Regions from separate parts of the Actinoplanes sp. HUAS TT8 genome, predicted to be linked through region 1. Evidence: riboswitches for the same ligand, from Rfam matches in the RefSeq annotation. Region 1 holds a riboswitch; each other region holds the start of a gene.

What was found. Region 1 has a riboswitch for cyclic di-AMP ahead of ACSHV8_RS35175 (NlpC/P60 family protein). Riboswitches for the same ligand answer to the same signal wherever they lie in the genome.
Region 2: it holds a riboswitch for cyclic di-AMP, as region 1 does, so the genes downstream of both, ACSHV8_RS39360 (coiled-coil domain-containing protein) here and ACSHV8_RS35175 (NlpC/P60 family protein) in region 1, are expected to answer to the same signal.
Region 3: it holds a riboswitch for cyclic di-AMP, as region 1 does, so the genes downstream of both, ACSHV8_RS38650 (transglycosylase family protein) here and ACSHV8_RS35175 (NlpC/P60 family protein) in region 1, are expected to answer to the same signal.

The regions. Positions count from the first base shown of each region.
Region 1 covers NZ_CP195646.1:7,941,688-7,949,036, forward strand. The annotation lists gene ACSHV8_RS35140 (MDR family MFS transporter) at 1-261, shown strand, start outside; gene ACSHV8_RS35145 (antibiotic biosynthesis monooxygenase family protein) at 801-1,103, shown strand; gene ACSHV8_RS35150 (ANTAR domain-containing protein) at 1,230-2,069, opposite strand; gene ACSHV8_RS35155 (DUF1360 domain-containing protein) at 2,384-2,899, opposite strand; gene ACSHV8_RS35160 (DUF6158 family protein) at 2,931-3,182, opposite strand; gene ACSHV8_RS35165 (hypothetical protein) at 3,269-3,688, shown strand; gene ACSHV8_RS35170 (DUF3817 domain-containing protein) at 3,701-4,018, shown strand; cyclic di-AMP (ydaO/yuaA leader) riboswitch at 4,220-4,355, shown strand; gene ACSHV8_RS35175 (NlpC/P60 family protein) at 4,370-5,341, shown strand; gene ACSHV8_RS35180 (sigma-70 family RNA polymerase sigma factor) at 5,427-6,428, opposite strand; gene ACSHV8_RS35185 (SDR family NAD(P)-dependent oxidoreductase) at 6,988-7,349, shown strand, end outside.
Region 2 covers NZ_CP195646.1:8,854,618-8,861,966, forward strand. The annotation lists gene ACSHV8_RS39350 (ABC transporter permease) at 1-501, shown strand, start outside; gene ACSHV8_RS39355 (ABC transporter ATP-binding protein) at 494-1,267, shown strand; gene ACSHV8_RS39360 (coiled-coil domain-containing protein) at 1,320-2,357, opposite strand; cyclic di-AMP (ydaO/yuaA leader) riboswitch at 2,364-2,500, opposite strand; cyclic di-AMP (ydaO/yuaA leader) riboswitch at 2,710-2,841, shown strand; gene ACSHV8_RS39365 (coiled-coil domain-containing protein) at 2,847-3,884, shown strand; gene ACSHV8_RS39370 (glycoside hydrolase family 65 protein) at 3,958-6,327, opposite strand; gene ACSHV8_RS39375 (HAD family hydrolase) at 6,353-7,087, opposite strand; gene ACSHV8_RS39380 (ATP-binding protein) at 7,186-7,349, opposite strand, start outside.
Region 3 covers NZ_CP195646.1:8,696,108-8,703,456, reverse strand. The annotation lists gene ACSHV8_RS38665 (ExeM/NucH family extracellular endonuclease) at 1-2,682, shown strand, start outside; gene ACSHV8_RS38660 (LysR family transcriptional regulator) at 2,794-3,669, opposite strand; gene ACSHV8_RS38655 (YybH family protein) at 3,740-4,117, shown strand; gene ACSHV8_RS38650 (transglycosylase family protein) at 4,089-4,772, opposite strand; cyclic di-AMP (ydaO/yuaA leader) riboswitch at 4,774-4,954, opposite strand; gene ACSHV8_RS38645 (saccharopine dehydrogenase family protein) at 5,304-6,542, shown strand; gene ACSHV8_RS38640 (GNAT family N-acetyltransferase) at 6,669-7,277, shown strand; gene ACSHV8_RS38635 (winged helix DNA-binding domain-containing protein) at 7,297-7,349, shown strand, end outside.

The DNA.
Region 1 (7,349 bases):
TCGTTCATCAACAAGCTGACCGACGTCGTCGCCCACCCGTTCAAGGTCGGCTTCTCGGACAGCGTCCACGTCGTCTACCTGATGGCGTTCTTCATCATGCTCGTCGGCCTGGTCGCGGTCTTCTTCCTGCCGGAGATCCCGCTCTCCATGCGCTCCGCCCAGCAGCAGCGCGCCGACGACGCCGCCAAGGCCGAAAACGCCGCCGACGGCGGCGACAACCACGCGGGGGTCAAGGCCGCCAGCGAGGCTCCCGGTCACTGAAAAAAGACAATTGCGGGGGTACGGGCGCCTGCCCGTACCCCCGTCGTCTCAAGCCCTTCCCGTCCACCCACCCCAAGCCGCCCGCCGCCCGCCCACTCACCCACGCGCCACCCAAGCCGGCGCTGCCACCCCGCACCGCCGACGCCACAGGCCGGCCGCCGACCGTTGCCGCGCCCGCACCGCCGACGCCCCGGGCCGGCCGCCGACCGTTGCCGCCACACGCCGGCCGCCACTTCCCTGCCATCCGCGATTTCTCACCGCCGCACGCCACCGGCCCGACGCCAACGTCAACCACTAGCCGCGCGAGGCGAAACCGCGCGAGGCGCGTGAGCCCGGGGCGACACCGTGCGGTGCGACACCGTGCGGGGCGACACCGTGCGGGGCGAGTGGTCCCCCGGGGCGAAGCCGCGCGAGGCGAGTGCGCGCGAGGCCAAAGCGCAAGGCAAGAGCCCGCAAGGCACGAGCCCGCAAGGCCGAAGCGCGAGGCACGAGCCCGCGAGGCGAAACCGCGCGCCCCGGCCGTCTGGCACAGTGGGTTCATGGCTGTTGTGAAGATCAACGCGATTGAGGTCCCCGAAGGCGCCGGCCCCGAGCTGGAGAAGCGCTTCGCCGCCCGCCACGGCGCGGTCGAGAACGAGCCCGGCTTCCTCGCCTTCGAGCTGCTGCGCCCGGTCGCCGGCGACAACCGCTACTTCGTCTACACGAAGTGGGAGTCCGAGGAGGCCTTCCAGAACTGGTCCCAGGGCAGCGCCAAGGCCGCCCACTCCGGCGAGCGCGCCAAGCCGGTCGCCACCGGCGCCAGCCTCCTGGAGTTCGAGGTCATCCAAGAGGTCACGAAGTAACCCTCCCGAGGCCTCCCCCGAAAAAAATCAGCCCCCACCCTCCCGAGGGGGCAGCCCACGACCATTGTCCCGCCGACGGCCAAGATCATGTGGATGGCCTGTGGACAACCCGCTGGTGTGGATAACCTACGAACTCGTTTGACGGTCCCGGGCCGCTGCGGCGACCAGGCGTTCCGCGACCGTCATCCGGTCCAGGCCGAGCCGCTGGGCCGAGTCGTGCAGGATCCGGTAGGCCTCCTGCACGCCGCAGCCCCGCTGCGCGATGATCACGCCGACCGCCCGGTCGACGGCCGCGCCTTCGGTCAGGGCTTCGCGCCGGTGCAGTTCGCCGAGCAGCACTTCGGCCTGGCCGGCGATGGCCATGGCGGTGAGCAGCAGGTCCGGGCCGGCTTCGCCGCGCCGGCCCAGGCTGATGCTGAGCGCGCCGACCGCGTGCCGCCGGACGTCGAGCGGGACGGCGACGACTGCTCCGATCCCGTCGGCGCGGGCGGCCCGGGCCAGTTCCGGCCAGCGGTCGTCGGCGCCGAGGTCGGCCGATGTGATGAGGGTGCGGGTGCGGGCGGCTTCGAGGCCGGGGCCGTTGCCCTCGGCGTACTGCAAAGTGTCGGAGGTCTCGCCGGCGGTGCCGGCGGCGGCGACGGTGACCGGGCCACCTTCGGTGATCAGGGCGACCGTGCAGCGGACGGTGCCGGGCAGCGCGCCGGCGGCCAGCGCGGCGAGCCGGTCGAGGGCCTGGGCGACCGTGTCGGCGGTCAGGATCCGCACGGTGACCTCGTGCAGCAGCCCGGCCAGTTCGACCGGGTGGGGCCCGTGGACGCCGAGCAGGGCGGCGCTGGTGTGCCGGGGGCGGCCCGCGGCGACGAGCCGGCGGGCCTGGCCGGGGGCGGTCACCCCACCGGAGGTGGTGCGACGGCGGATCCGGGTGCCGCGCTGCGCGGCCGGTACGCGACGTTGCGGTACTGACACCCGACGGATACTGCCATGTCGATCCGGAGACGGCTCGGTTCGGTGCCCCGATCGGGGGGTGTTGTCCGTTTAAACCCGATCGGCGCCTGAATACAGTTTCGGCCCCCGGGAGTTCCCGGGGGCCGAACGAAGTAGATGCCGGTGTGCAGGTCGCCTCGCGGCGAGTGGCTCAGCATGGCTCCAGCCGAACGGTATTCCATGCAGGCGATGGGTGAGGCCCGGGGACACTGGGCACACCGGCATCCGTAGATAACCTTCGGCACCCGCCCCTGATTCCGGCAGTGATTGTGACCTGACTAACAGTCAAACGCTCGTCACTCGGCCTTCTCCTTCGCTATGGAGTAGGCCATCTGCAGGAAGTCCGAGGCGGCGGTGGCGGTCAGCGCGGTGGCCACCAGCCGGGTCAGCCGGGGGGCCAGCACGAGCCCGCCGGTGAGCCCGGTGGCCACCCACGCGGCCAGGCAGAACGGGCAGGTGATGAGTTCGCCGATGCCGTGCTTGAGGCCGCTGCCGGAGTCCCTGACCTCCTCGTTGAGCTCGGCCGCCCCGGCCGGCTCGGTGTAGCGGGTGAACGGCGCCCGCAGCGGGCTGGTCACCGAGTCCTTGGCGATCAGGCGGCTGAGCTTGTGGGTGGCCAGGGAGATCAGCACCACGTCGGCGACGGCCGGGCGTTCGGGGACGGGCCGGCCGGTGAGCCGGGCGGCCGCGGCCAGGCTGGCCGCGAGTGCGCCGAACGCCCCCATCGCGGCCAGGTAGCCGCCGAGCGGCCGGTGGTCGTGGGGCGCGTAGGCGCGGGCCACCGCGGCGGCCTTCTCCTGCAGGGTGGACATGTGTGGGGGGGTCCCTTCGGCGAGGCGAGGGTCAGAACGCCTGGGTGAGCCTTTCCGGGTCGACCTCGCGCCCGGGGAAGCGGGCCATGTACTCGGTCTCCAGTTCCGCGGTGCGCCGGAAGTGGTTCTCCAGCGCCGCGTCCGGCCCGTGGCGCAGCGTCTCCAGCCGGGTTCGATGCAGGCTGGCCAGTTCGCGGAACAGGTCGTCGTCGGCCAGTACCGCGGGGTCGACGCCGGTGCCGAAGTCGGCTGTCGCGCCGGTCGAGGATCGAGCGTCCGCCATGGTGCGCCTCCGCTTGCGATTCGAGGTCCGTGTGTTGACGCTTGCCCGTGCGGGCGATCACCAAACCCGCCGGTAGTCTCGTGGGCATGAAAGGGCTGTGGACTCCGGCGTGGATCGCCCGGCACGTCCTGGCGCTGGTGCTGACCGCGGGTTGTCTGGGGCTCGGGTGGTGGCAGTTCAGCCGGGCGACCGGGGGCAACTCCCTCAGCTGGGGTTACATGTTCGAGTGGCCGGTCTTCGCCGGTTTCGTGGTGTTCATCTGGATCCGGGAGATCCAGCTGTTCCGCCGCAAGTCCGACCCGGCGGGCGAGGAGCCCGCCGTCGAGGAGCCCGTGGTCCACGATCCGCAGGCGCCGGTCACCCTGGGCCGCCCGGTCCGGGTCGCCGTGCGGCCGGCCGCGTCGGCCGAGTCCGACTCCGAGCTTCAGGCCTACAACGACTATCTGGCCTGGCTGGCCGAGCACCCCGGCGCCCGCCCGGCCGATTACCGCACCGCCAAGAAATAAGGAGATCCCCCCGTGCAGGGCGCCCTCACCCGCTATCGGATCATCGCCTGGATCGTCGGCGTGTTCCTGGTCGTTCTCGTGCTGGTCGGCATGCCGCTGAAGTACATCGGCGACAACGACACGGTGGTCGCGGTGATCGGCCCGCTGCACGGCTTCCTCTACATGATCTATCTGCTCCTCACGTTCGACCTGTCGCGCCGGGCGCGCTGGCCGTTCCGCCGGATGATCATCGTGATGCTCGCGGGCACCATTCCGTTCTTCTCGTTCTGGGCCGAGCGCCGGGTCACGCGCCGCTGGGTTCCGAATGCGGAACTCGCCGCCGCCCGCTGAAAAGCTCATCTAAATAACGCTCAGCGCGGGCCGAATGACAGCCGGTTATCGGGATTAAGTTCGCAAGACCGACTATTGCCAAATTTCACTCGGCCAGTACTTGATTTTGTTTTCTACCCCGATAAGTTGATGCGGTTGGTTCGGTCCGCAGCCACAAACCTGCCGTGGCGCCGGCCAACGCCGCCGAATCATGGGCGGCGCTCGGCCCATCCCCCGGGCCGGTGCCGCCGCGAACCGGGGAACCACTTCCTGGGGTGAATCCGCGTTGTGAGCGGTAGGGCCAGTCTTCCGAGCCCGAACCCGTCAGCTAACCCGGTAGGCGGCCAGAAGCGGAAGAAGGGCCCCTGACCAGTGCCACACCCCCGTACCAGGCTCCGGGCGCTGGTGGTCGCGCTGACCGCGTTGGCGATCACCACGTCGGGAGCTACCGCCGCGCACGCGGCCCCGTCCAAGGCCGAGCTGGAGAAGCAGATCACCACCGCTTCCAACAAGCTCGAGGACGTCACCGAGGCATACAACAACAGCAAGATCGCCCTGAAGAAGACCCAGGGCGACATCACCAAGCTGAACGCCTCGCTGAAGCCCGCCCAGGCGGCGCTCACCCAGGCCTCCGCCCGCATGCAGAAGATCGCCACCTCGTCGTACATGACGGGACCGGTCGGGCCGGCGGAGATCCTGCTCAGCAGCAACCAGAAGGATCTCCTGCAGCGGATGAGCTACCTCGAGCAGCTCAGCCGGTCGAACCAGCAGGACATCGACGCCTTCACCGAGACCACGCAGACCTTCACGGACCGGCAGACGGCTCTCAAGACGCAGCAGACCAAGCAGACGCTGCAGTCCAAGGAGCTGGACGCCCAGACCACGAAGATCAAGAAGGACCTCAAGAAGCTGTACGACATGCGTGAGGACCTCTACGGCAGCGCCACCGAGAACTCGGGGTCCTACACCGGTCCCATCCCCACCATCTCGGGTGACGCCGGTGTCGCGGTGACCTTCGCGTTCAAGCAGATCGGCAAGCCGTACGGTTTCGGCGACGCCGGCCCGAACTCGTACGACTGCTCGGGTCTGACCATGGCCGCGTGGGCCAAGGCCGGCCACACGCTGCCGCACAGCGCCGCGCAGCAGAAGAACAAACCGTACGCCCAGTTCTTCACCGACAAGAGCAAGCTCCAGCCCGGTGACCTGGTGTACTACCGCAGCGGCGGGCACGTGGCGATCTACGTCGGCGACGGCATGATCATCGACGCGCCGTCGGCCGGGCGGGACGTCCTGCATCGCAGCATCAACATCATGACCCCGGACGGATACGGCCGGGTTCTGTAACACCGCGGACAAGCAGAAGGCCGGTGCCCCTCGGGGGTACCGGCCTTCTTCGTGCTGTCGGTCGATCAGAAGTTCTGTCGGTGGATCAGGCGGCCTGCAGGCCCTCGGCCCGGGCCAGCTCACGCAGCCGGCCCAGCGCCTGGATCTCCAGCTGGCGGATCCGCTCCCGGCTGAGCGAGAAGCGCGAGGCCACCTCGGTCAGCGAGTGCTCGCGGCCGTCCTCCAGGCCGTACCGCGCCCGCATGATGCCGGCCGAGCGGTCGTCCAGGTGGTTCAGCAGGCCCTCGATGCGCTGGCGCTCCAGTGCGCTCAGCACGATCTCCTCGGGCGACGGGGCGTCGCTGTCGGCGACCAGGTCACCGAGGTTGGTGTCGCCGTCGTCGCCGACCGGGGTGTCCAGGGACACGGTGTCCTGGGCCCAGCGGGTCAGCTCGTTGACCCGCTCCACGGTCACGCCCAGGGCGGCCGCGATCTGCTCCGGCTCCGGGTCGCCGCCGAGCTCGCGGACGAGCTGGCGGGTGACGTTACGCATCCGGTTGACGTCCTCGACCAGGTGCACGGGGAGGCGCACGGTGCGCTCCTGCTGGGCGATCGCCCGGCTGATGGCCTGGCGGACCCACCACGTCGCGTACGTCGAGAACTTGTAGCCGCGCTCGTAGTCGAACTTCTCGACGGCGCGGACCAGGCCGGTGTTGCCCTCCTGGATCAGGTCGAGCATCGGCATGCCGGAGCGCACGTAGCGGCGGGCGATGGAGACGACCAGCCGAAGGTTGGCCCGGATGAACAGGTCTTTTGCCTTGCTGCCCTCGGCGACGATCCGCTCGAGCTCTTCCCGGCTGATGCCACGACGCGCCTCGCCCTGCTCGAGCAGGTGCTCGGCGTAGAGGCCCGCCTCGATCGACTTGGAGAGCTCGACCTCACGCGCGGCGTCCAACAGCGGCGTCCGGGAGATTTCGTGCAGGTAGACTCCGACGAGGTCGCGCTCCTCGGCAACCTGGTCGGTACGCATCACGGTGTTCTTCTCCACGTTGCCCACGGTCCCCTCATTGCCGTCACTAACCCTGTTACGGGCAATACCTGCGTCCATCAGCCCTCTCCCGTAACGTCCGCAGCTCGTGCATTGCGGTTGCTGACATCTACACAACAAATGGCTGCCTGCGCTGATTCCTGCCGGCTGATCGAAAGTGTCACGAATGCCTGGGTCTTACCTGAGAGCCCAGTGCGCGGTAGCTGAGCGCGATCTCTCTGCGACCGTCTTGCGGATAGACGGATACCCGTACCGCGCCTCATAACACCATCGGCCTCTCATCGTCCACAGCGACGGGCATCACCTGGGCGCCGCGATGCTCGTCACCCTGGTGCGGACACCCGGTATTACGGCTTGTTCGCCCTTGGGGTTCACGTGCAGCATCGACCGGTCGCCGACAGGCCTGAAACAAACGCGAACATCGAATTGATCGCGTCCGACCCGGCCGCGCCGGCCGAACGGGACCATCGGCCACACTGCGGCACGCCACGCCTCTTTTCACTCGCCCGCACGGGTGACGTTCCCCGATGCGGTGACATTCCCCGTGAGGGCCGCTGGGGGGCGTGGTAGTGAGGAAAAGCACACCCACGGCCGGGTGACAACCTGTTCGGATCTCCCCATGACCAACACTGCTCTTGTGACGGGCGGCACCGGCGGGCTCGGCTCCGCCACCATCGCGGCGTTCCTGGCCGCGGGGTGGCGGGTGGTGGCCCCGGCCCGTCCCGGCTCCGTCGACCGGCTGCCGGCCGGTGTCGTCGCCGTTCCGGCCGACCTGACCGACCCGGCCGGTGCCGCCGCTGCCGCGACGGCCGCCGCCGGCGATCCCGAGGCCCCGCTAACGGCGGTGGTCAATCTCGTCGGTGGGTACGGCGGTGGCGGCCTGATCGCCGACACGCCGGTCGAGGAGTTCGAGGCGATGTTCACCGCCAACCTGCGTCCCACCTACCTGACCACCGCGGCCGCGCTGCCGCACCTGGTCGC
Region 2 (7,349 bases), 910 kb from region 1:
CACTTCCCGCGGGGCAGCCTGCCCCTGTCGACCGCCCTGGTGGAGATCCGCAACTTCGTCACCGCGCTCGGTGTGCTGCTGGTCATCGTGCTCTTCACCGGTGAGCGGCCCGACCTGACGTGGCTGCTGGTCCTCCCGGCGCTGCTGCTGCAGTCGCTGTTCAACGTCGGCCTGGCGCTCTTCTTCGCCCGGCTGGGTTCCAAGATGCGCGACATCAAGCAGCTGATCCCGTTCATCATGCGCTTCTGGATGTACGCGTCGGCCGTGCTCTACCCGGTCACCCGGTTCACCGATCACCTGCACGGATGGAAGCTGCACCTGATCGAGGCGAACCCGATGCTGGTCTTCATCGAGCTCTACCGGCACTCGCTGATGGAGAACGTCAAGCTGGCCGGCAGCCCGCAGCTCCTGTGGACCGAGGCCGCCATCTGGGCCGTGGTCGTGAGCATCGGCGGCTTCCTCTACTTCTGGCGCGGAGAGAAGGGCTACGGCCGTGGCTGACATCGAGAAGGTCCCGACCGTCATCGCGGACAACGCGCACATCGTCTACAAGATCGTCGGAGCGATCGGGGCGAACCAGGTCAGCCCGCTCTCGGCTCTCAAGCGGCTCGTGACCAAGACCAACTCGGCCAACGTGCGCGAGGTGCACGCGGTCAAGGGCGTCAGCTTCGTCGCCTACAAGGGTGAGGCGATCGGCCTGATCGGCAGCAACGGCTCGGGCAAGTCGACCCTGCTGCGCGCGGTCGCCGGTCTGCTGCCGGTGGCCCAGGGCGCGATCTACGCCTCCGGCCAGCCGTCGCTGCTGGGCGTCAACGCCGCCCTGATGAACGACCTGTCCGGCGAGCGCAACGTCGAGCTGGGCTGCCTGGCCATGGGCATGAGCCCGGCCGAGGTCAAGGAGAAGGCGGCCTCGATCATCGAGTTCTCCGGCATCAACGAGCGCGGCGACTTCGCCTCGCTGCCGATGCGGACGTACTCGTCCGGCATGGGGGCCCGGCTGCGCTTCGCGATCGCCGCGGCCAAGAAGCACGACGTGCTGCTGATCGACGAGGCGCTGGCCACCGGTGACGCCAAGTTCCGCCGCCGCAGCGAGGCGCGGGTCCGCGAGCTGCGCAAGGACGCCGGCACGGTGTTCCTGGTCAGCCACAGCGAGCAGTCGATCCGGGACACCTGCGAGCGGGTGATCTGGCTGGAGTCCGGCGAGATCCGCGCCGACGGCGACACCGAGGAAGTGCTCAAGGAGTACGAGACCTACATGAAGAAGTAGGTCCTCACGACGAAGCAAGAAGCCCGGGCCGTCGGCCCGGGCTTCTTGCGTATCAGGTCACTGACAGATGTACGTGATTCGTATGGTCGGTCGACGGCGTCCCGCCCGCACCCGAGTAGGACTTCCAGCCGCTGCTCGGCAGCCAGATCCGTTTGAACCAGATCACGTAGAGCACGCCGAGCGTGTCCGCGTTGTGGATGAAGTAGTTGGCCAGGTTCGTGCCGTACGTCTTGCTGCTGCCGGTCGCCACCCCGCCGAAGCCGCCCTTGTCGGCGGCGAAGTCGCAGGCCCGGCCCTTCGGGTGTTCCCCGCTGTTCTGATGCCGGAAGCAGGCCACGTAGTGGTTGAAGCCGGCCGCCTGGGCCTGCTTCAACGCGAAGTTCAGGCGCGGGGTGATGCAGCCGGTGGTGGTCGGATCATCCACGGTGCAGCCGCCGGAGAGGCTGCCGGAGGGCTTGGACGCGTCCGTGCTGCCGCCGGAGCTGCCCGAGTCGTCACCGGAGTCGCTGCCCTGGTTCGCTTCCTTGAGCGCCTGCTCGGCCTGCGTCTTGCGGGCGGCCATCACGTTCACCTGCCGCTGCTGGTCGACGATGGTCGCGTCGATCGCGGTCTTGGCCTTGACCTGATTGTCCCGGGTGGTCCGCAGGTCGGAGACGGCCTGGTTCTGCCGCTCGGCCACGGTGGTCAGCAGCTGGGCCCGGTCCAGGAAGCCTTCGGTGGTGTCGGCGCTGAGCAGCGCGCTCAGCGGCCCGAGCCGGCCCATCGTGTAGGCCTGCACGGCGTACATGTTCAGGGATTTCTGCTGGGGGCCGATCGCGGCGTCGAGCTCTTTGAGCGTCGCGGCCAGCTTGGTCTGCTGCGTCTTGGACGTCTGCAGTTTGGTCTTGGCCGTGACGTAACCCTTGGAGGCCTCGTCGAGTTTGTCGAGCAGGGACTTGGAACCGCCCTCACCGTCGTCGCCGGACTCCCCGGGGGCGGCGAGGGGCCGGGGTGCCGCGGAGGCCGGCGCGCCGGCGCCGACTATCGCGCATGCGGCGACCAGCAGCGCGAGAACCGCCACCCATCGTCGCCGCGCAGTCACATGCTGCACTGGCTTGTTTCCTTCCGTCGGCCGCCGGCCGGGTTAGCTGACGGGTTCGGGACGAAGGAAATCCCTACCGCTGTCGCGGATTCACCCCGGAGGAAACGTGGATCCCCGGCTCGCTCGTTGTTGCGATTAGGCGGCGGTTCCCTGGATGGGAACCGGGACCGACCATACCCACTCGATCGAGGAATCGACAGTTCTCGTACCCATTGCTACGGCCCGGTCACCACTGGTGACACCATTACGGAAAGTCGTTAACAGGTAACGGTTTTGACGGTTTCTCCGGTCCTGATACCGCGTGATATCTCAGGTAAACTGGCCGCCGGTCCTGCCAGGACGGCACCGCCCCCGAGTTGCCGGCAGGCCGCCGCCCAATCGCCGAAAGGTGAGCCGGGGAACCAGGTAGTTGGGGTGAATCCGCGTAATGCGGTAGGGATAGCTTCCGTCCCGAACCCGTCAGCTAACTCGGTCGGCGGTGACTAGGAAGGATTGTTGATGACCGCACGTCCCCGCCGGTGGCTGATACTTGCCCTGGCGCCGCTTGTGGCCGCCACCGCGATGTTCGTGGCACCGGTCACGCCGGCACAGGCCGCACCCAGCGGCAGCTCGTCGACCCCCGCGGAGGGTGACGACAGCGATGACCTCTCCGCGCAACTCGAGACGACCAACCGCCGGTTCGTCAACGCCAAGGCCGCCTACGCGACCTCGGTGAAGAACCAGGCCGCTCTGAACGTCAAGAAGGCCGCTGCCGAGAAGACGCGGGACGCGCTGATCCCCGAGGTCAACGCGATCGCCCGGCAGCAGTACGAGTTCGGCACGCTGAACAGCCTGAGCTTCCTGCTCCAGGCCAACGACTCGTCCGACTTCATCGCCAAGGCGGTCTCCCTGGAGGAGATCAACAAGCTTCACGACGCGAAGCTGAACGAGCTGAACACGGCGCTGGCGACGATCAACGACAGCAAGGCGAAGATCGACGCCGAGGTCAAGAACCAGAAGACCCAGCTCACGATCCAGCAGAAGCAGCACGACTCGGCCGAGGGCCAGCTCGAACTGCTCGGCGGCGGGACCGGCATCAACAAGACGATCACCAACGGTTTCGTCGACGCGGTCTCCAAGGTCGCGGCGCCGGCACCGCGCAACTCCGAGGGCGGCTTCTCGCCGGAGTCCTGCAACCAGGACGACCCGACGACCGACGGCTGCATCACCAAGCGCACCCTGCACCTCTATCAGGAGGTGAAGAAGGCCGGGTTCAACCGGTTCGTCGGCTGCCATCGCAACGGCGGTCCGTTCGAGCATCCCAAGGGCCGGGCCTGCGACTGGTCCCTGCAGAACAGCGGCTTCTCGGTGGCGCACAACGACGACATGATGCGGTATGGGAACGACCTCACCGCGTTCCTGGTACGCAACGCCGACCGGCTCGGGATCTACTACGTGATCTGGTACAAGCAGATCTGGTTCCCGGCGACCGGCAACTGGCACGCCTACCACGGTCCGAGCGACCACACCGACCACGTGCACGTGTCGCTGCTGTAGCGCTCGACGACAGCACGAGAAAGCCCCCGGTCCGCGTGGACCGGGGGCTTTTTTCACGCCGTACGCGAAGAAATCATGGATGCGGGGTGGCCCGGCGGACCGGAGCGCGGCCCGCGGGCTGCGTCGGCGAGGGACCGACCGGACCGGCCGACGGAATCGGCATGGTCACCGGGCGGACCTGGGTCACTTCGATTTCTTTGCCGTGGTGCAGCAGGGTGAGTCGGGCCGAGCCGCCGCCGTTGCGCAGCGAGTAGGTGACCTCGTCGGCGGTGACGTTGACTCGTAGGCGCAGGCCGTGCCAGAGCAGCGAGAAGTCGAGGTTGTTGATCCGGCTGGGCAGTCGCGGTGCGAACGCGAGTTGTCCGTTGAAGTCGCGCATGCCGCCGAGGCCGGCGACCAGGGCGATCCAGGATCCGGCGAGGGACGCGACGTGGACGCCGTCGCGGGCGTTCTGGTGCAGGTCGTGCAGGTCCATCAGGGCGGCCTCGCCCAGATAGTCGTGGGCCAGTTCGAGGTGCCCGGTCTCGGCTGCCATCACCGCCTGGATACACGCCGACAACGACGAGTCGCGGACGGTGCGGGCGTCGTAGTAGGCGAAGTTGCGGACCTTCTCCTCCGGGGTGAACGCGTCACCCCGGATGTACATGGCCATCACCATGTCGGCCTGCTTGACGACCTGCTTGCGGTACAGGTCGAAGTACGGGTAGTTCAGCAGCAGCGGATACCCCTCCGGCGGGGTGTTCTCGAAGTCCCACTCCTCCAACCGGGTGAAGCCTTCGCACTGCTGATGCACACCCAGTTCCTTGTCGTACGGGATGTGCACCGCCGCCGCCGCATCCCGCCACGACGCGGCTTCCTCGTCGTCCACACCGAAGCGGCGGGCCAGGTCCGGGTGCCGTTTGCAGGCGTCCACGGCGGTCATCAGGTTCTGCTGGGCCATCAGGTTGGTGTAGATGTTGTCGTTCACGATCGCCGTGTACTCGTCCGGGCCGGTCACCCCGTCGATGTGGAACCGGCCGTGCCGATCGTGGTGCCCCAGCGACCGCCACAACCGGGCCGTCTCCACCAACAACTCCAGACCACACTCACGCTCGAAGTCGTAGTCCCCGGTGGCCTGCACATACCGGCGCACCGCATCAGCAATATCCGCGCCGATGTGGAAACCCGCCGTCCCCGCCGGCCAATACCCCGAACACTCCTGACCACGGATCGTGCGCCACGGGAACGCCGCCCCCTGCAACCCCAACGTTTGCGCGCGCTCCCGCGCCAGATCCAGGGTCGAGTGCCGCCACCGCAGCACATCCGCCGCCGCCGACGGCTGCGTATAGGTCAACGCCGGGAGCACGAATGTTTCGGCGTCCCAGAACGTGTGCCCGTCATAACCCGGCCCGGTCAGGCCCTTCGACCCGATCGGGCGTTTCTCGGCCCGCGCCCCGGCCTGCAGCGTGTGGAACAACCCGAACCGGACCGCCTGCTGCACCTCCGGGTCACCCTCGACCCGCACATCAGAGTGATCCCAGAACGCGTCCAGATACTCCCGCTGCTGCTGGACCAAACCCTCCCAGCCGTCCAGACGGGCACTGGCCAGCGCCGCACCCACCTGATCCCGCAGGGCGGGCAGCGATCGGACACTCGACCAGCCATACGCAGCGAGTTTCACCACGCGTAGTTTCTGCCCCGGCTCCAACCGGCACGCCACCGTCGTGCGCAGCCAATCACCGTGGCCCTCGGTGGTGATCGCGTGCCGGCCCGGGGTCTCCACCAGATGCTCGATCGCCGTGGCCATCCGCAGATCACTGGCCTTGGTCCGATGCACCAGCAACCCACCCGAGCGCTGCTCCAACATCTCCTCGGCCACCAACGGCTTCTCCAGCACCGCCGCGACCCGCGGATCCTTACTACTCGGCGGCAACTGCTCGTTGGCCACCAACTCCGACTGCAGAATCAACCGGGCCGCCCCGTCCAAGGGCTCCACCTCGTACAGGAACGCGACGATCGCCCGCTGCGTGAACGACACCAACCGCGTCGTCCGCACCCGGATACCCTGACCCGACGGCGACACCCACTCCACCGTCCGTTCCAGGGTGCCGGCCCGCAGATCCAGACACCGCTCATGCGACCGCAACTCGCCGTAACGCACATCGAACGGCTCGTCATCGACCAACAACCGCATCAACTTCGCGTTGGTCACGTTGACCATCGTCTGGCCGGACTCCGGAAACCCGTACCCACCCTCGGCATGCGGCAACGGCCGCAACTCGTAAAACGAGTTCAGGTACGTACCCGGCAAGCCATGCGGCTCGCCCTCATCCAGATTCCCGCGTATCCCGATGTGCCCGTTCGAGAGCGCGAACACCGACTCTGACTGGGCCAGCAGGTCCAAGTCCAGCCGGGTCTCCCGGATGTGCCAGGGGTCGACGGGGTAGGCCCGTTCACGGATCACGGTCGTGCCTCTTCTTGAAGGTGAATTAGAGAAGTTCGGAAAGATCGGTGACTACGACGTCGGCACCGTTCTCGCGCAGCGCGTCGGCCTGGCCGACCCGGTCCACGCCGATCACGACACCGAAGCCGCCGGCACGGCCGGCCGCCACGCCCGCCTGAGCATCCTCGAAGACGGCGCAGCTCTCCGGCGGGAGGCCGAGCAGCTTCGCCCCGTGCAGGAACGTGTCCGGCTTGGGCTTGCCGGGCAGGCTGAGCTCGCGCGCGACGACGCCGTCCACCCGGGCCTCCAGGAGGTCGGCGATGCCGGCCGCCTCGAGCACGTCCTTGCAGTTGGCGCTGGCCGACACGACCGCACGGCGCAGACCGGCGGCCTTGGCGGCCTTCAGGTACTCCACCGAGCCGGGGTAGACCTGAACGGCGCCTTCTTTGATCTTCTGCAACACGAGGATGTTCTTGCGGTTGCCGACGCCGTTGACGGTGTCCTGGTCGGGATCGTCGTCGGGAGTGCCCTCGGGCAGGGTGATGCCACGAGAGGCGAGGAACGTGCGAACGCCGTCAGCACGCTGCCGGCCGTCGACATATCGGTGATAGTCGACGCCGGAATCGAACGGCACGAACGGTTGATCATGCCGCTCGGACCACGACTTGAGAAACACGTCGAACGTTTGTTTCCACGCGGCACTGTGCACAAGGGCGGTGTCCGTCAGCACCCCGTCAAGATCGAAAAGGCAAGCGGTCACCTGGGAAGGAAGTCCGAGCACGCGCCCAATGTAGTCGCACCCGCCCCAGGACGAGAGGCGAAGGGCTCCTTCACATTTCCTGGGTGTTTCATAAGCGGCTCAAGCTGCTGTTTCAGCTCTCAGCTCAACGAAGCAAGATCCATTCGCAGGCCGATCGACGTACCGATGGGCCCGGTCGCGGTCGTCACCTCGTCGCACAGCTGGTGCGCCAGCCACAGACCACGTCCCCCGATCTCGTCAGTGCCGGGGAGAAGCTCACCGTCCAGACCCCCGTCCGGGATGC
Region 3 (7,349 bases), 750 kb from region 1:
CCGGGCAAGAACTCGTACGTCTTCGGTGGCGAGTCCGGTTCGCTGGACCACGCGCTGACCACGCCGGCGCTGACCTCCCGGGTCACCGGCGTCGACATCTGGAACATCAACTCGGTCGAGTCGTACGCCTTCGAGTACGACGGTTACGCGCCGTTCTACAACGCCGACCCGTACCGGGCCAGCGACCACGACCCGGTCGTGATCGGCCTGGACACCAGCGCGCCGAAGCCGATCGACCTGCAGCTGCTGAGCATCAACGACTTCCACGGCCGGATCGAGCAGCCGACCGCCGGTAACGGTGGCGCCGCGCAGCTCGTCGGGCTGGTCAACAAGCTGCGCGGGGAGAACCCGAACACGCTGTGGAGCGCGTCCGGTGACCTCGTCGGCGCGTCCACCTTCGTCTCGTCGATCGCGAACGACGACCCGACGCTCGACGCCCTGAACGCCGGTGGCCTGAGCGTCTCCTCGGTCGGCAACCACGAGTTCGACAAGGGCGCCGACGACCTGCTGAACCACCTGGACCAGAAGGCCAACTTCCCGTACCTGGCCGCGAACGTCTACAAGGACGACAAGCGGATCCTGCCCGGCTACTCGGTGCAGACCGTGGGCGGCGTGCGCGTCGGTTACATCGGCGTGGTCACGCTGGAGACCCCGAACATGGTCAGCCCGGACGGCGTCAAGGGTCTGGACTTCCGTGACCCGGTGGCCGAGGCGAACAAGGTGGCCGACGAGCTGTCCGACGGCGACGAGTCGAACGGCGAGGCGGACGTGGTCGTGGTGCTCGCTCACGAGGGCGCCGCCACCGAGAACATCAACTCCGCCGAGGCGCTGCAGAGCGACAAGGTGTTCGGCGCGTTCACGCGGCTCGACGCGAACGTGGACGCGATCTTCAGCGGCCACACGCACCAGCCGTACGCGTTCGAGATCCCGATCCCCGGAACGGACAAGACCCGTCCGGTGCTGCAGGCCGAGGACTACGGTCTGCGTCTGGGCCGGGCGAACCTCACGTACGACCCGGTGACCAAGTCGGTGACCAGCTCGACCGCCGAGCTGATCGACGTCAAGGGCTACGCCGAGGACCCGACCGTGGCCGGGATCGTGGCCGCCGCCAAGACCAACTCGGCCGAACTCGGCAAGAAGGTCCTGGGCAACATCACGACCGACATCAAGCGGGCCTACTCGGCGACCGGTACCGAGGACCGTGGCTCGGAGTCGGTGATGGGCAACTTCATCGCCGACGTGCAGCTCGACCAGACCAGCGACGCCGGCCGGGGTGGGGCGCAGATCGCCGTCATGAACCCGGGTGGCCTGCGTAACGACCTGCTGGTCGGTGACGACGGGGTGATCACCTACTCGGAGGCGTACGCGGTTCAGCCGTTCGCCAACGACATGGTCACCAAGACCCTGACCGGTGCGCAGATCAAGAGCGCGCTGGAGGAGCAGTGGCAGCCGGACGGCGCGTCCCGGCCGATCCTGCACCTGGGTGTGTCGAAGGGCCTGACCTACGAGTACGACCCGGCCGCGGCCCGTGGCTCGCACATCATCGCGTCGACGCTGAAGCTGAACGGGGTCACCCTCGACCCGGCCGGCTCGTACCGGGTGTCGATGAACTCGTTCCTCGCCGCGGGTGGCGACAACTTCACCTCCCTGGGCCTGAACAAGCCGAGCGCGACCACCACCGGCGACAACGACCTGACCATGCTGGTCAACTTCTTCGCCAAGTACACGCCGATCACCGCGGTCACCGCGCCCCGCAGCAAGGTGTACGTGCCGGCCCCGACCGACACCACCGCGCCGACCGGCTCCTACTCGGTGAACGCGGCGAGCATCTGGACCGGTCAGACGGTCACCCTGACCCAGAAGACGCTCTCCGACGACAGTGACGTCGCCGGGATCACGCAGGTGGTCAACTGGGGCGACGGCAGCGCGGCGGAGACGCTGGCGGCCGGCGCGAAGACCGCCACCCACAAGTACGCCAAGGCCGGCACGTTCGCGGTCACGGTGACGATCACCGACAAGGCCGGCAACGCGTCCGCGCCGATCGCCGCCGGTACCGTCACGGCGGCCGTCCAGACCGGCAAGTACAGCGTCGACCGGGGTTCGATCTACGCCACCCAGTCGATCACGCTGCGGGTCAGCGGCGTGAACGGCACCTCGGTGAAGATCAGCTGGGGCGACGGCTACGTCGGCAGCGCGTCGGCCAACACGCCGGTGGCGCACACCTACACCAAGGCCGGCACCTACACCATCAAGGTCACCCCGGTGAACGGCGTCGGCGCCGGCACCACCGTGACCGCCGGTTCGGTCAAGGTCGTCAAGGACGTCTGGGCGCCCAAGGTCACCCTGAAGGTGCCGAGCGGCCCCAACCGCGCGACCTCGTGGGCCAAGGTCACCGGCTCGGTCAGCGACACCGGTCTCGGTGTCCGCTCGGTCCGGGTCAAGCTGACCGAGCAGCGGGGCAGCCACTGGTACTACTACAGCCACGGCAAGTGGGTCAAGGCGTCCTCGCGGACGTCCGCCCTGGCCAAGGCTGAGGTGGTGAACGCGTCGTTCAGCGGGAGCACGTGGAGCGTCCGGGTCACCGGCGTGAAGACGGGCATCCTGCGGATCTCGTACTGGGGGGTGGACAAGGCCGGTAACACCTCGGCCGCCAAGGTCTACTTCCGGACGATCACGCGGTAACACCTGACAGGCCGGGAGGCCCTCGTCGCGATCAGCGCGGCGGGGGCCTTTCCGCATGTCAGGGCGGTGCTATGGCCGTACCGTAAGCGGATTTTGATGGTTTTTTGAGGGTCAGCCGAAGGCGGCTCGGCAGTGCTTGAGGAAGGCGGCGAGCGCCGGACTCGTGCGCTCGACCCAGACCAGGGCCAGCAGGGCCGGGATCTCGATGCCGTCGATCGGGACGGCGATCAGATCCGGGTGGGCGGCGGCCATCGACTCGCTCAGGATGGCCACCCCGAGACCCCGGCGGGCCAGGCCGGCGACGGTTTCCGGCGACGTCGCGACGAGTGCGACCTGCGGTCGCAGCCCGAGCCCGGCCATCCCGGCCCGGTCGAGCACGTCACGGATGCCGGTGCCTTGCGGAAGACAGATTATTGGGTACGAGGTGAGCCCGGTGATCGCCAGGCGGCCGCGTCGCGCCAGCTCACTGCCGGGGGAGGTGAGCGCGACGAGCGGCTCGCTGACGATGACGTGCGACGCGAGATGTTCCGGCGGCTCGCCGGCCAGCCCGGCCAGAGCGACGTCGATCGCGCCGGCCCGGACACCGGCGACGAGCTGATCCGAATTCGCCTCGGTCAGCTCGACCTCGATGCCCGGATGATCGTCGTGGAAGGCGGCGAGCGCGTCGAAGAGCGGCGCGACCTCGCAGCCGATCACCATCCCGATCGTCAGCCGCCCCCGGACCAGGCCTTTCACGTCGTCGATGGCGTCGCGCAGGTCAAGCGTCGAGTCGAGCGCGGCCCGGGCGTGGCGCAGCGCGACGGAACCGGCGTCGGTGAGCCGGGCGGTCCGCCCGCTGCGGACGAAAAGCTCGGCCCCGAGCTCGTGCTCCAACGCTTTGACCTGGGCACTCACCCCGGACTGGGTGATGTGCACCCGTTCGGCGGCGCGGGTGAAACTGCCGGTCTCGGCGACCGCGACGAAGTACTCCAGCTGCCGCAAATCCATGAGTAGGAATTGTAGTAGCTAGAAGAACTATCTGTTGGACTTGTGGATCGGGCCGGAGGAGGGTGGAGTCATGACCGAACGCGAGAAGGCCCACCGACCCGAAGACCTGACGCGCCTGTTCGTCGAGCGCGCCAACGCGAAGGACGCCGAAGGCCTCGCGCTGCTGTATGAGGAGGAGGCCGTGATGGCCTTCCCGCCGGGCAGCCAGACGGTCGGCCGCGCCGCGATCCAGAAGCTCTGGGCCGAGCTGCTGCCCAGGATGCCCCGGTTCGAGCCCGAGCCCCCGCTGCCGACCCTGATCAGCGGCGACCTGGCCCTCACCTCGACACCGCCGAAAGACGGGGCCGGGGCGAGGGCGCAGGTGGTCCGCCGGCAGCCCGACGGAACGTGGCTGCGGGTGCTCGACCAGCCGGAATTCGTCAGAGCGCCAGGCGCTGACCGACCCTGAGGTGGTTCGGGTTGCTCAGACGGGTCGCGTTGGCGCGGTAAAGGGCCCGCCAGCCGCCGCGGACGTGGTGGCGCGCGGCGATGCCGGACAACGTGTCACCACGCCGCACGACGTAGGTGCCGGTGGTCTTCAACGCGGTGTTGTAGGAGGCCAGGCGGTAAGGGCTCACCTTCGTGGTGGTCCGGGCGCTGGTCAGGCCCCGGCGGCCGCACGTGGGCCAGGCGTGGATCCCCTGGCTGCGCAGCACCCGTTCGGCGACCGTGATCTGCTCGTTCTTGGAGGCGAGATTGGCCGTGGAGCCGTATTTGCCGCCGCCGTGAGCACGCCACGTCGAACGACTGAACTGCAGGCCGCCGTAATAGCCGTTGCCGGTGTTGATCCGCCAGTTGCCGCCGGATTCGCATCGGGCCACGGCGTCCCAGTTCACGTTCGGGGCAGCGCTGGCCGGTGCGGACTCGACGGCCAGCAGGCCCACGGCGCCGGCCAGCCCGGCGATCGTGATGCCGAGAGCACGCCGGACCCGGGTCCGCTTGGAGACCGCGCGGTGCTGGGGCCCTGATGGAGCGCGCTCGGCCGGCATCGGCCGTAAAAGGGCGCGCGGGGACTGGGCTCGCCGGGAGAGGACACGACGAACCCGCTTGTTCAGGTGAAGCATGAAGTTTTCCCTCCACGCCTACGAGGTGAGCTGTCGGGTTCGGGCCGAGGAGCCCGGCCGCGTGAGCGGCTTCACCCCGAGGCGCGCTCCGGTTCGAGCGCGCCGAGGAACTTGTGGGTCCCCCGCTCCATGCCTGTGTGTTGTTGACCGTGACCAGCAGGCAGGACTCGGCGTTCCGGCCACGGTGTCCGCGATTGCGGACTGCCGACGGTAGCCACCACCTCACTGGACTGACTACGTCCGGAAGCGGGGCCGGTGACTTTGTTCTCACAAATTAGCCGCTTTGATCTTCCTTTGTGTGAATAACTCCCTGAGTTCTTCAATCGTGGCGCGACTTGCCACCCACGTGGTCGCGCATACGGGGGAAAGCCGCTCTCCATAGGCTTAGCGCTCGCACGACTGGGTAAAAATGCCGCGCTCGTTCGGATCCCGGCTGCGTGCTCATGCGACTCCGGTCCTGTACAAGGGTTTCCGCGCGGTTGTTACCGGCCAGTTCCCCTGGACGCGGTCCGGGGTGCACAATCTCCGACCATGAGTGATCGTTCACGCGACTTCGAGGTGATCGTCTACGGTGCGACCGGCTTCGTCGGCGTACTGGTGGCGGAATATCTCGCCGGACACGCACCGGCCGGCACCCGAATCGCGCTGGCCGGCCGCTCGGCGGAGAAACTGGCGGCGGTTCGGGACCGGCTCGGCGTCGACTGGCCGGTTCTGGTCGCCGACGCGGCCGACACCGAGGCGCTGACCACGCTGGCCGGACGCACCCGGGTGGTGGTCACCACGGTCGGGCCGTACGCGAAATACGGCCACGCCCTTGCGCACGCCTGCGCGACGACCGGCACCGACTACGTTGATCTGACCGGTGAAGTGCTGTTCGCCCGGGACAGCATCGACGCGAACCACGAACTCGCTCGCAGCACCGGTGCGCGGATCGTCCACTCCTGCGGCTTCGACTCCATCCCGTCCGACATCGGCGTCCACGTCCTCCACAAGCTGGTCGAATCGGACGGCGCGGGCGAGTTGACCGACACCACGCTCGTGGTGACGAGCATGCGCGGCGGGGCCAGCGGCGGCACCATCGACTCGATGCGCAACCAGGTCGACGACATGAAGAAGGACCCGGCGCTGCGGCGGGTGGCCGGAAGTCCGTACTCGCTGAGCCCCGACCGCAAGGCCGAACCGAAACTGCCCCGGCAGAGCGACCTGGACACGTTCCCGGCCTCCGAAGTGGACCCGCGGCTGCGCGGGCGACTCGCGCCGTTCGTGATGGCGTCCTACAACACGCGGGTGGTGCGGCGCAGCAACGCGTTGCGATCCTGGGCCTACGGGCGGAACTTCCGGTACCGCGAGGCGATGAGCGTCGGCGCGTCCCCGCTGTCGCCGGTCATCGCGTACGGCACCAAGCTGGGACTGGGCGCCCTCTTCGCGGGGCTCGCGGTGCCGCCGGCCCGGTTCGTGCTCGACCGTCTCCTGCCCAAGCCGGGCACCGGGCCGAGCGAACGGGAACGGCAGGCCGGCCACTTCACCATGGACATCTTCACGACGACGTCGACCGGCGCGCGGTACACGGCGCGGGTGCGGGCCAAGGGCGACCCCGGTTATGCGGCGACCTCGGTGATGCTCGGAGAAGCGGCGCTCGCACTGGCGCTGGACCGGGAGTCGCTGCCGCCGTCCGAGGGCGGGGTGCTGACGCCGGCCACCGGGATCGGGGACGCGCTGGTCACCCGCCTCCAGGCCGCCGGGCTGGAGATCAGCGCGCGCAAGCTCTGACCGGGTGGGCCGAAGCCGCCGCCGGGCGCGATCGGTAATCCGACGGTTGGACGGTCAGGAATCAACAGCGGTCGTCTGTGGATCGCCACTAGCCGCATACGGGTCTTTCCGGGCAGGATGCGAAGAGTGACCGCCAGCCCGCTGCCGCACCCGCTGACGTTGGCGGGCAATGGCGTCGTGCTGCGGGAATGGATGCCCGACGATTTGGAAGATCTCGTCGCGATCCTCGACGAACCAGACATCGCCCGGTGGACGCCGATGCCGTCGCCGTTCGACGTCGAGGCCGGGCTGGCCTACCTGAAACGGGCCCGGCAGGGGCGGCTGACCGGGCGGCGGATCCAGCTCGCGATCACCACCGACGGGCGGGCGCCGCTGGGCGAGGTGCTGCTCTTCGGCGTCGAGGAGGGGCTGCGCGAGGCCGAGCTGGGCTACCTGGTCGGAGCCGCCTATCGGCGTCGCGGGCTCGCGGCGGCCGCGTTGTCGCTGCTCACCGAATATGCGTGCGGCACGCTGCGACTGAACCGGCTGCTGCTGCGGATCGACCCGGGCAACACGGCCAGCACCGCGGTGGCGCGCCGGTGCGGGTACCGATTGACCGGCGAGCCACCGATCCCGCAGGAGGGGCCTTACGGCCCCACGAGCCTGGACACCTGGGAGTACGTGGAGGGGCTGCCCGGCGCACGACGGGAACGCCTGAGAAATGTCGCATCCCGGCGGTACGGTCGTCGCATTTGAGCAACCGGGGGTGGGGCGAGTGATCACCGTGGATCGTGCGCAGGTGATGGCCTATCGACTGGCCGCGCTGGG